2 regions of the Mesorhizobium sp. M0816 genome follow, and region 2 is predicted to be linked to the other one. Evidence: riboswitches for the same ligand, from Rfam matches in the RefSeq annotation. Region 2 holds a riboswitch; the other holds the start of a gene.

Region 1 (6,032 bases), on a different contig from region 2:
GTGCGATGGCGGCGGGCTTCCGTTACGTGCTCTTGTCGCCGAACCTTCTCAAGGTGATGTGCCGGAGTTTCATTTTCGGCCTCACCGCCGTTGTCATTTTGGCTCTCCTGCCGTTGGTTGCTCGCGAACAGGTCAAAGGGACCGCGGTCACCTACGGCGTGATGCTTGGCTTCTTCGGCTTGGGAGCGATTTGCGGCGCGCTCCTCATCGGGCGGGTCCGAGAAGTTCTCTCCAACGAATGGGTCATTCGCGGTGCGTTCTTTATATTGGCGATCAGCTGCTTCTTTCTGGCATGGAGCGAGCACGTTTGGCTGAGCTGTCTGCTCCTCATGCCAGCCGGTGCGGCCTGGATTCAATCATTCTCGCTGTTTAACGTCACAGTGCAGCTTTCGGCGCCGCGGTGGGTGGTTGGACGCGCCCTGTCTCTCTATCAGACGGCCACATACGGCGGCATGGCGGCGGGAAGCTGGCTTTGGGGCGAACTGGCGGATGTCCAAGGTGTTTCGGGAGCCTTCCTCGTCGCCAGCGTGGTTCTTGTGATTGGTGGACTGATGGGGATCGTTCTGCGTCAGCCGGATTTCGAAACGCTCAATCTGGATCCGACCAACAAGTTCAGCGAACCGACGCTGCAACTTGATCTGCGGCCACGAAGCGGTCCGATCATGGTGATGGTCGATTATCGTATCGATCAGAGAGATGTCCCAGAATTTCTCAGTGTGATGACATCGTGGCGAAAAGCCCGGCTGCGAGATGGCGCCAGACAATGGGCGTTGCTGCGTGACCTGGAAAAGCCCGAACTATGGACCGAGTGCTATCATGTGCCAACCTGGGTCGAGTATGTTCGCCACAACAACAGGCAGACCCAGGATGACGCCGAAATCGTTGCGCGCCTGGAAGCGCTGCACCGTGGCGATTGCCCGCCCAAGACGCATCACAAGATCGAACGCCAAACCGTGCGCGTGCACGACGATTTGCCGCTCAGGCCTCATTTGGACAGGACTTGAGCTGGCCCGTTGGTTTGAGCCGGTTACCTTGAGCCGGTGGGCTGCGAACAAGCAGGTCGAGACATTGGCCTCGATCACTTCGCAACACGCCGCTGCGCCGGGCCTCGGGTGCTCCCCTCGAAATCATTGTGTCGTGTCACCGAGGGCATCACGGCCAACAGCTTCCTAGGCAACAGCCTCGCCATTGAGCCGAATATGGTCGCGAGCAGATCACCGACGAAGCGGTCGGAACCTCGGAGCCGAAGTTCGATGCCGAGGTGGCGTTCGCATGATGCGGGAAGCAGCACCACGGCGCTTGCCGGTATGTTTGCCGCCGGGAGCCGACGAACTCCTATCCTCCTGGACAAGGGCGCCGTGCGTCATTGCTTTGATTTACCGGCCGCTCAAGGCTTCCACAGTTTTCGCTTTCGAGGCGACCTTTGGAACATGCCAACGGAAATTTAACATAACGACATAAACATTTCTTTATGCGGCGTTGACAAAGAAGCGAACTGTTGTAATTGTCTCCCGCGTCGTGGTTCTCCGTACGGCGCTGCCGCAGCGGAGCTAAGAGGGAAGCCGGTGCGATGCCGGCGCTGCCCCCGCAACTGTTAGCGGCGAGCCAACCCCACTCATGTCACTAAGGCGAATAGCCTTGGGAAGACGGGTAGAGGCTATGACCCCGCGAGCCAGGAGACCTGCCACGGCGAATTACGTCCACGGGCGGGGTGTCTCGGTGGCCGCTGCAGCCTGGCGTTCGTGCCGGCCTGCTAGGGCCTTCCTTGTCACCGACGCCCCAACCATCGGGGTCTGGCATGACTGTCTCTCAGCAAATTCCTGTAGCAACGCTCGGCGTGCCCCGCTTCGGTCGTCGGCGAGAACTGAAATTCGCGCTTGAAAGCTACTGGTCCGGAAAATCGTCCGCTGCCGACCTTCTCACGACCGCGAAGGCGCTCCGTGCCGCTAGCTGGGAGGAGCAGCACGATCGCGGCGTGTCGAAAATCCCGTCGAACGACTTCTCGCTCTACGACCATGTGCTCGACACCGCAGCCATGGTCGGCGCCGTTCCATCCCGTTACGGCTGGAATAGCGGCGAGGTTCCACTTGACATCTACTTCGCAATGGCGCGGGGCAACCAGGGTCAGACGGAGGATTGTCGACACGCTGGTCACCAGCAGGCGACTCATGGGTCTGATGTAACCGCGATGGAAATGACCAAGTGGTTTGACACCAACTATCACTACATTGTGCCGGAACTCAACGATGATCAGACGTTCGCCCTCTCGTCGACGAAACCGGTCGATTACTTCATCGAGGCTAAAGCTCTCGGCGTTCACACACGCCCAGTCATCCTTGGACCGATCACCTTCCTCAAGCTGGCGAAATCGCCTGCCGAAGGATTCGATCCCATCGCGCTCCTGCCGCGGCTGCTGCCCGTCTACGAGCAACTCCTGCAGAGGCTGAAGCTGTCGGGAGCCGACTGGGTGCAGATCGATGAGCCAGCGCTTGTCCTCGATCTGAACCCGAACGAACGAGCTGCGTTCGAATTCGCCTATGGCCAGCTGTCGAAAGCCGCGCCCGAGCTGAAGATCATGCTGGCTACCTATTTCGGGCCGCTGGGAGACAATCTCGAAACCGCGGTTTCTCTGCCCCTGGCCGGGCTGCATATTGATCTCGTGCGCGCTCCCGAGCAACTGGAAACCGTGGGTCGGCTCGCACCGAAGGATCTGGTGCTCTCGCTTGGCTTGATCGATGGCCGCAACGTCTGGCGTGCGAACCTGCCCGCCATTCTCGACCGCATCAAACCGATCGTCGCCGGCTGGCCCTTGGACCGCGTCGAGATCGCGCCTTCTTGCTCGATGCTGCACGTGCCGATCGACCTGCGCATGGAGACCGAACTCGACGCGGACATCAGGTCGTGGCTCGCCTTCGCGGCCCAGAAGACCGACGAGTTGGTGTTGCTGGCCCGGGCCCTGACTCAAGGCAGGGATGCGGTGGCAGGCGCGTTGAAAGCGTCTGCCGAGGCTGCCGCCACTCGCGTGACATCCACGAAGATCCATGACCCGCTTGTTGAGGGACGGATCGCCAGCATTGACGACAGCATGAAGCGACGAGAGAGCGCTTTTGCCGAGCGCTCCAGAGTCCAGGCCGGCACGCTCGGGCTGCCGCCGTTCCCGACGACGACCATCGGGTCCTTCCCGCAGACGCCGCAGGTACGCAGGGCGCGGGCCGCTCATGCGAAGGGCCAGCTGAGCTATGTCGATTACGAGACCTTCCTGAAGAAGGAGATCGAGGCTGCAATTCGCTGGCAGGAAGAGATCGGGCTGGACGTGCTGGTGCACGGTGAGTTCGAACGAAACGACATGGTACAGCATTTCGGCGAGCAGCTGTCCGGCTTCGCCTTCACCCAGCATGCCTGGGTGCAGAGCTATGGGTCGCGTTACGTGCGCCCCCCCATCATCTTCGGCGACGTATCGAGGCCCAATCCGATGACGCTGCGCTGGTGGCAATTCGCCCAGTCGCTTACGGAAAACCCTGTGAAGGGAATGCTCACAGGCCCAGTGACCATTCTCAACTGGTCTTTTGTTCGCGACGACGTACCGCGCTCCGAAGCATGCCGCCAGATCGCGCTCGCCATCCGCGACGAAGTGACGGATCTCGAATGGTCCGGCGCAAGGATGATCCAGATCGATGAGGCCGCGTTTCGCGAAGGATTGCCACTGCGCCAGTCTGATTGGAACGACTATCTCGACTGGGCTGTCGAATGCTTCCGGATCGCTTCAACGGGTGTAAAGGACGCGACTCAAATCCATACCCACATGTGCTATTCGGAGTTCAACGAGATCATCGACGCGATCGCTGAAATGGATGCGGATGTCATTTCGATTGAGACGTCGCGCTCGAAAATGGAACTGCTGGACGCCTTCACGAGCTCCAAATATCCGAACGAAATCGGGCCCGGAGTCTACGACATTCACTCACCACGTGTCCCGGAAGTCGGGGAGATTTCGGATCTCGTCATGCTTGCCCGCGAGCGACTGTCGGATTCCCAACTGTGGGTAAACCCGGACTGTGGCCTCAAAACACGCAAATGGGAGGAGGTCCGCCCTGCCCTCATGAACATGGTCGATGCAGCACGTGCGCTCCGGTAGAAAGTGTAGGCCAGAGGGTTTCCTGGTTGCTCACCATGTGGTGAGTGACCGGCTGCCGCATGTCGGCCGTGAATGTGCCAAAACGCGATCACATCCTTTGAAATAAGTCACTCGAGCGAGAATGTGCACTTTCCTTCGGCACGTGTATTAATCGCGCAGGAGTAAAGGGTACCGTTTTCTCCCTGTGACGTGTCGAGTTCGAAGGGGATGTGATTGGCGTCGAGACCGCTCCGGCCATGGGTTATCAGCATGCCAAGTGCACTGTTCTCGATCAGTTCGTAGAGGACTTCTCGGCTCGGTTCATCGAAATGCGCGGGTACTACATGACAGGTTCCTTCACTGGCCGCCGGGTTCGCTGTTCACCGGCTGGCATCCGATGCAAGCGTTCCAACGCGGCGGCGATCTGGCGCTTCGCTGCTGAGGGCAGAGGCAGGATGGAACGCGGGGGGTCGGCACGGCAAATGTCGAGCAATTCGGCAAGTGCATAGACGACGCGAAGGCTCGAGAACTCCTTGAAGAGGCTCCAGAGCGGCGCAAGCGTGGCATCGATCCGTCGCGCTTCGGCCGCATCGCCCTGTTGCGCCGCCGTGACGATCTTCACGCAGACCTCGGGCAGGATGCCGGCGAGGACGCTGTACCATGTGTCGGCGCCGGCGATCATGGCCTCTGCAGCGTTCCAGTCGCCGCTGTAGCCGATCGAGAACCCTTCCGGCATAGTGCGCCTCTGGTCGGCCAGATGGCTCTTGATCGCATCGCCCTTGTCTGTCGGATTCTTGATAGCGACGATCCCCCGCACCTTTGCCAGGCGGTTGACGAGTGCTGGGGTGAAATGGAAATGCGTCGTGCCTGGATTGTCGTAGATGACGATCGGAAGGCCACTTTCGCGCGCCACCGTGGAGAAATGTTCGAACACCTCGTCATCAGTGAGCGGGGTGTAAGAGGCGGCGGCAAGCAACCCCGCGGCAGCCCCAAGGGCCTTAGCGTCCTGCGCGAACCTCACTGCTTCATCGGTGCGCAACGCGCCCACACCCACCACGACCGGCGTTCGCCCGGCGATTTCGTCCAAGGTCTCGGCGAGCGTCCGTCGCCGTTCCTCGCGCGACAGATACATGTAGGTGCCGGTGCTGCCGAGAAGACCGATGGAGTCGACCTGAGCGGCGCCAAGCCGAGCAATCAGCCTGCGCAGAGCAACGGTATCGACGCGGCCGTCACGATCGGCGGGCGTGATGGGAAACGCGGAAAGACCGCTCAGGAATGCCATGGCAAGGCTCCAGGTTTGTGCGTGAGCGCAGGACTGGCCGGACGACAGGTCATCACAAGGCGTCCAGAGCCCGCCGCAGGTCGGCGATTAGGTCATCGGCGTCTTCAAGGCCCACCGAGAGACGCATGAGGTCCTCGCCGACTCCGTCGGCCAAATGGGCATCCTTGCGGATCGGCTGCCGAGCACGTGTGAGGCTTGCTGGATGATAGATGAGGCTGTCGGCATCGCCGAGGCTGACAGCCCGGGTGATCAGGTTGAGCCGGTCCATCATCCGCCGCGCGCCCTCGAACCCAGCGTGGAGGCCAAAGGCCAACATGCCCGACCCTTGGGACATCTGCTTTCGCGCCGTCACCTGATCAGGGTGCGAGTCGAGGAAGGGATAACTCACCCATGAAACCGCCGGGTGCGCCTCGAGCGCCTTAGCCACCGCAAGGGCCGTGGCGCTGTGCCGTTCCATGCGCAGCGTGAGCGTCTTCAGACCGCGCAGGATCAGGAAGGCTGACATGGGCGAGAGCGCTGCGCCGGTGATGTAGCGCAGGCCCGTTTCGTGCAGCGTGCGGAGCGTTTGCGCGTCGCCGAGAATCGCCCCGCCAAGGGCATCGCCGTGCCCATTGATGTATTTGGTCAGCGAGTGGA
Region 2 (6,032 bases):
GATCTGCTGCGCATGGGCGGCGTCGGCGACGAAGAACTCTCGGACAGCATCTTTTCGACCTCGCGCTCGCGCGTGCCCTGGCTGCTGGTCAATCTTTTGACGGCTTTCCTGGCGGCCTCGGTGATCGGCCTGTTCGACCGCACCATCGAGCATATCGTGGCGCTGGCGGTGCTGATGCCGATCGTCGCCGGCATGGGCGGCAATGCCGGCTCGCAGACCATGACGGTCACGGTGCGGGCGCTGGCGACCAGGGACCTCGACATCTACAATGCCGGCCGCATCATCCGCCGCGAAATCGGGGTGGGCTTCATCAACGGCATCATCTTTGCCATCCTGATCGGCCTCGTGGCTGCTGCCTGGTTCCACGATCGCAATCTCGGCGGCATCATTGCGGCTGCGATGATCATCAATATGTTCGTGGCGGCTCTGGCGGGCATCCTTATCCCGCTGCTGCTCGACCGCTTCAAGATCGATCCGGCTGTGGCTTCGGCGGTTTTCGTCACCACGGTCACCGATGTCGTAGGTTTCTTTGCCTTTCTCGGGCTCGCCACATGGTGGTTCGGCGTGCGCTGAACGTCACCTCAATTGACTTTTACGTAAATGCCATGCGAGGCTTTGAAAGGTGCCTTGTCCGCCGATTCTGGTACGCGCCTGGGCGCCGGCGGCGCCGGCCAGTTGGAACTCGCGGCGTGGCCGGGGCATTGGAGTGACGATGCGGGAATATTATTCGATCACGGAGCTGACCCGCGAATTCGACGTGTCGACGCGGACGTTGCGCTTCTATGAGGACGAAGGGCTGGTGCAGCCAGTAAGACGCGGCCGCACTCGGCTGTTCCGTCCGTCGGACCGGCATCTCATCCGCCAGATCATGCGGGGAAAAAGGCTCGGCTTCTCGATCAACGAGATCCGCGAAATCATCCAGATGTACAGGGAGCCGCCCGGCGAGGTCGGCCAACTCAAATTGATGATCAAGCGCATCGAGGAAAAGCGCGAGGATTTGCGCCAGAAACGCCGCGACCTCGAAGAGACGCTGGCCGAGCTCGATCAGGCAGAGGAATCCTGCGTCGAGCGGCTGGTGGAACTCGGCGTCACCACCTAAGCCGGTGCCTCGGCTCAAATCCAGCGCCGCACCCTTTTGGCGTAGTCCCGGTATTTCTTGCCGAATTTGGCCGTCAGCACCTTCTCCTCGCTCTCGATCGTCAGCTTCTGCGTCAGGAACGCCGCGATGACCGCCAACGGCAGGAACCAGGCGATCCCAGTGACAAAGGCGAGGCTGATCAGCAGCAGCGTGTTGGCGAGGTAGATCGGGTTGCGGCTGACGGCGAAGGGTCCGGTAGTCACCAGATGGTCAGGCACGCCGTTCGGGTTGAGCGTCGTCTTGGCGCGGATCATGGTGCGGATTGCCGTGAACCAGAGCGCGGCAACCGCCACCAACCCCACAAGGCCGGCGGCGAACAGGATGTCGCCGAGAAGATCGCCGATCCACGGCAGCGGATAGAACAGCCCTAGCGCGACGCTGACGATGATGGCGGCGATATAGATCAGCGGCGGCCATGGGATGTACCCCAGCTTCGGCTGCCCAGGATTTTGCTGCACGGGTTTCGGGTGACTGTCGCTCATTATTGTCCTCCCTCGATTAGCGCGTTCCCGGTTCCGCCGCCTCGGTTTGGGCGGTGCAGGTGCCGGCGAGCTCGCCAATATGCGCCTTCCACTCCGGGGACTGGTCGTTGCTGTAGAGCCGGTCAAGCGAGGCTTCGCCCTGGAGAGTGTCCAGCATGCAGGCACAATAGCTGGAGCAGAACTCGGTGTCGCGTGCCTGCTCGCAGGATATCTGGCAGGATTTCACAAAACTCACCTCCCTGGTTTCGGCCTGCGCCGGCATGAATTGCGAAAACAGCCAGACCGAGCCGATCAGCACCGGCTGATGGATCAGATAGAAGGCAAGGCTGTGCCGGCCGATGAAGACCAGCGGATTTGCCCAGCGGCCGGGCGCCAAGGCCGACAGCCGCGTCAGCGCGCCGGAGGTGGCGGCGAGCTTGGTAACCGCGATGCCGGCAAGTACGGCGCCGAACCAGGGCAGCAGTGGAACGTAGTCGTTGGAGCGCGGGTTGGTCGCCGACAGGCCGACCCACCACAAAGCCGGATGATCGAAAAGCTCAGATCGCAGGTAGAAAGGCGCGGCAATAGCGAGGGCCGCCACGGCAAGCGTCAGTAGCGCCGGGAGGCGCAGGAACGCCAGGCCGAGCAGGCTGGCGAGCGCGATCTCGTGCAATATGCCGAAGAAGATGAAGCCGTCGGGCGTGGCGATGCGGGTGACCAGCGATATTGCGAGCGCTGCCCCGGCAACCATGGCGAAGCGCTTCCAGAAGCCGGTCCAGCGGATTTTTTTGCCATGGGCGAGATAGAGGCTGATGCCGACCAGGAACAGGAAGCTCGAGGCGATGCAGCGCGCGTAGATTTTCCACCAGCCGAAGGCGGTGAGGCCGGGATCGGTGTAGCCGAAGAATTCGAGGTCCCAGGTGAAATGATAGCTCGCCATGGCAAGCAAAGCGATGCCGCGTGCAATGTCGATAACGGCGATGCGCTTCGACTTCGGTTGATCCTGAACGGCTGCGCTCGGCGTGTCGATGCTCATGGTCTCGCTGTCTTGGTTCAGCCCCGGCAAGACGACTATCACGGTTGCCACCGTCAAAAGAAGCAGGGCCTTGCGTCGCGTTGGTACCGGTCGGCATCAGAGCTGCTTTAGGCCAAAGCCGGAAAGCCTTTGGCCGGCGTGCTGGCGTTTTTCGGACTGGGCGCGGTTTTCGCGACACTCGGCCTGCTGGCGGCGGCCTGCGGCTTCGTCACCTGGCGCTATCTGCCCAAATCGCTTTGATGTGCGAGCGCCGCATGGCGCTCGCGCACCCAGTTGTGGAAGCGGTGCAAGTCGTACTCCTCGGGCATCAGTACGCCGGCCTTGTGGCGCATCGAGCGCAGGCCCATCTGGTTGACCTCGCAGATATCAGCATCCTCCTCCAGCACCTGGGTACCGAAGGCGACGATGTTGTCGATATCCGCGGCCGGATCGGCGAGCGCTTCGGGCGAAAAAAGCCATTCGGCGGTAAGTTCGGTCTGCTCCGGCCCAAGCGGCACCAGCCGCACGGTCCTGACATAGTCGACATGGCCGACGACGAACATCGACGGCAGGCTGGTGGCATAGGTCTGCCCGGCGGCACGCTCGCCCGGCGTCAGGCCGGAAAAGACCGAGCCGTGGACGCGCCCGTCGCGCGACCAGGTTTCGGCCCCGGCCCGCAAGCCGCCTGCAAATTCCGGCGCGTCATTGTCGGCGTGGCGCGCCCATTCGGGGTCGTCGTGCCGGCCCATCAGGCCGCGGCCATAGATCGGCACCAGCCGCGACAGGTCCTTGTGGACGCCGGGGCAGTGCAGGCACTCGTTGAAATTTTCCCAAAATACCTTCCAGTTGCAGTTTATCACCTTGCGCAGCACATGGCCGCTCAGCAGCGTTTCCAGCGGCCAGTTGGCGAGGTTACCGGATGCCGGATCGAAGGATGTTTCAGCCGAGCCGGCAGCGTCTTCCGCCAGATTGACGAAGACGAAACCGCGCCACACCGAAAGCGCGACCCGGTAGAGCGGATGATCGGCCTTGTCGAAGCCGTCCGGCAGCGATTTCGACGGCACGCGCACCAGATCGCCGTGCAGCGAATAGGACCAGGCATGGTATGGGCAGGTGATGAGCCGCGCCTTCAGCCGTCCTTCGCTCTGCTGGCAAAGCTGCGAGCCGCGATGCCGGCAGGTGTTGTGGAAGGCGCGCAACTCGCCGGTCTCGTCGCGCAGCACGACGACCTCCTGCGTGCCTATGCGGAACGTCCTGAAAGCCAGCGGCTGGGCAAGGTCGGCCTCGCGGCAGACGAGCAGCCAGTTGCGATACCAGATGGCCTCGAGATCGCGCTGATAGGCCGCGATGTCCCAATAGGCTGATGACGGCAGCGTCGGCTCGGCCCGCGTCAGGCCGTTGTAGGGACCGCGCTCATTCGGGCTGGGTTGCATGCCGGCTTCCTCCCCATCCGCCAGCCGACACCCGGCTGCGAAAATTGTCAATCGCGGCGCCGGCCGACCGGGCTTGGCGAGGCGGCGCATTCGCCACACGATCCGGCGGAATTTGGTTTGCCGGGCGCGGCGATTCTGCCTATAGTCGCTGATGTCGTCGGTTCCGTTTGGAACCAAGAGGGAATGCGGTGAGGGCAAGTTGTTTGCCCAATGCCGTGGCTGCCCCCGCAACTGTGTGCGGTAGTCCTCTCCATATGCCACTGAAGGTTCGCCTTCGGGAAGGTGGGGAAGGGCGCTGATCCGCGAGCCAGGAGACCTGCCGGCGACAGGAAACTGACTTCTATGCCCTCGGGTGGAGGGCGAAAGGACAAGACATGAATACCGCTTCCGTCTCGCTCGGCGCTTCCGCCTCCTCGCAGTCGCGTCTCATGCAGCTGGCGCTTGCTGCATTCCTCGGCATTTTCGTCATGGGCTTTGTCGGCTTCTCGCATATCGATGCGGTCCACAATGCCGCGCACGACTATCGCCACTCGATGGGCTTTCCCTGCCACTGACAAGGGGCTGACATCATGACACTGTTTCGCAACGTCGTGTTCATCGCGGCGATCGCAGGGCTTGTGGCCGGCGTGGCTCTCGCCTGCATGCAAGCCTATGCCACGGTGCCGCTCATCCTGAAGGCGGAAGTCTATGAACAGGCCGGCGGCGGCCATGACCATGCCGCGGCACCTGCGACACCGGCCGAAAACGCCGCGGGCACGACGGCTATGAGCAGCGCCGCGCCGGCAGCGGCTGAAGCGATGGCTCCGGCGGAAGACGAAGGCTGGGCGCCGGCCGACGGTTTCGAACGCTTCGGCTTCAGCGTCGTTGCCAATATCGTCACCGGCATCGGCTTTGCGCTGGTCCTGGTTGCGGTTTCGGAATTCGCCGGCGGCATCGGCAATTGGCGCCAGGGCCTGTTCTGGGGGCTTGCCGGCTTTGCCGTGTTCACGCTGGCGCCGGGCCTCGGCCTGCCGCCGGAACTGCCAGCGATGCCGGCGGCCGACCTTGTCCAACGCCAGATATGGTGGTGGGCAACAGTGGTGGCGACAGCGGCCGGTCTCGGCCTTATCGTCTTCCGCAGATCGCTGCCGCTGGTGGCTCTTGCCGTGGCGTTGATCGTTGCGCCGCATATCGTCGGCGCGCCGCAGCCCGATAGCTTCGAGACGGCGATCCCGGAAGGCCTGCACCACCAGTTCGTGGTGGCGGTGACGCTGACCAATCTGGTGTTCTGGCTGGTGCTCGGCGCGGTCGTCGGCGTGGTGCGCGGACGCTTCACGGGCACGGCGACCAGCCTGCGCGACAGCTTTGCCTGACCGCGCTGCCGGGGCACTGACCCTGGTCATCGGCGGTGCGCGCTCCGGCAAGAGCGCGCATGCCGAGAGCCTGGTGACGGTCGGCCCGCCGCCTTGGAGCTATATCGCCACGGCGCAAGCCTATGACGACGAGATGCGCCAGCGCATCGCGCTGCACCGCTCGCGCCGCGGCGCCGGCTGGACGACCATCGATGCGCCGCTCGACCTTGCCGGCGCGATCGGAGCGCTGCCTGACGGCCAGCCGGTGCTGATCGACTGCCTGACGCTGTGGCTGACCAACCATATGCTGGCCGACCATGATGTCGGGGCCGAATGCCGGAGGCTGGCCGATGTGCTGTCGCGGCCGCGTGGGCCGTGGTTCGTGGTGTCCAACGAGATCGGCCAGGGCATCGTGCCGGACAATGCGCTGGCAAGACGGTTTCGCGACGCCGCCGGCCGGCTGAACCAGGACGTCGCGGCTGTTGCCGGCACCGTGCTTTTGATGGTGGCGGGGCTGCCGCTCAAGGTGAAATGACATGGCTGATACTATCGATCCCAAGGACGAGGAACGCCACCGCGCCAAGATGGCCAAGCGCAAGGCGGTGCAGGATGCCGAGGTCGCGGCCAAGACGCTCGAGAAGGGGCTGCTGATCG

What was found. Region 2 has a riboswitch for cobalamin ahead of NKI17_RS22230 (CbtB domain-containing protein). Riboswitches for the same ligand answer to the same signal wherever they lie in the genome.
Region 1: another riboswitch for cobalamin. It lies ahead of metE (5-methyltetrahydropteroyltriglutamate--homocysteine S-methyltransferase); the one in region 2 lies ahead of NKI17_RS22230 (CbtB domain-containing protein).

Annotation. Positions count from the first base shown of each region.
Region 1 is NZ_JAMYOT010000033.1:31,095-37,126, reverse strand. Features, by position in the region: gene NKI17_RS31160 (MFS transporter) at 1-1,004, shown strand, start outside; cobalamin riboswitch at 1,503-1,703, shown strand; gene metE (5-methyltetrahydropteroyltriglutamate--homocysteine S-methyltransferase) at 1,799-4,135, shown strand; partial or broken gene NKI17_RS31150 (FMN-binding negative transcriptional regulator) at 4,243-4,443, opposite strand; gene NKI17_RS31145 (dihydrodipicolinate synthase family protein) at 4,455-5,396, opposite strand; gene NKI17_RS31140 (trans-sulfuration enzyme family protein) at 5,449-6,032, opposite strand, start outside.
Region 2 is NZ_JAMYOT010000014.1:157,094-163,125, reverse strand. Features, by position in the region: gene mgtE (magnesium transporter) at 1-573, shown strand, start outside; gene NKI17_RS22250 (MerR family transcriptional regulator) at 713-1,099, shown strand; gene NKI17_RS22245 (methyltransferase family protein) at 1,114-1,620, opposite strand; gene NKI17_RS22240 (heparan-alpha-glucosaminide N-acetyltransferase) at 1,637-2,635, opposite strand; gene NKI17_RS22235 (aromatic ring-hydroxylating oxygenase subunit alpha) at 2,854-4,047, opposite strand; cobalamin riboswitch at 4,189-4,385, shown strand; gene NKI17_RS22230 (CbtB domain-containing protein) at 4,422-4,601, shown strand; gene NKI17_RS22225 (CbtA family protein) at 4,617-5,399, shown strand; gene cobU (bifunctional adenosylcobinamide kinase/adenosylcobinamide-phosphate guanylyltransferase) at 5,392-5,913, shown strand; gene cobO (cob(I)yrinic acid a,c-diamide adenosyltransferase) at 5,915-6,032, shown strand, end outside.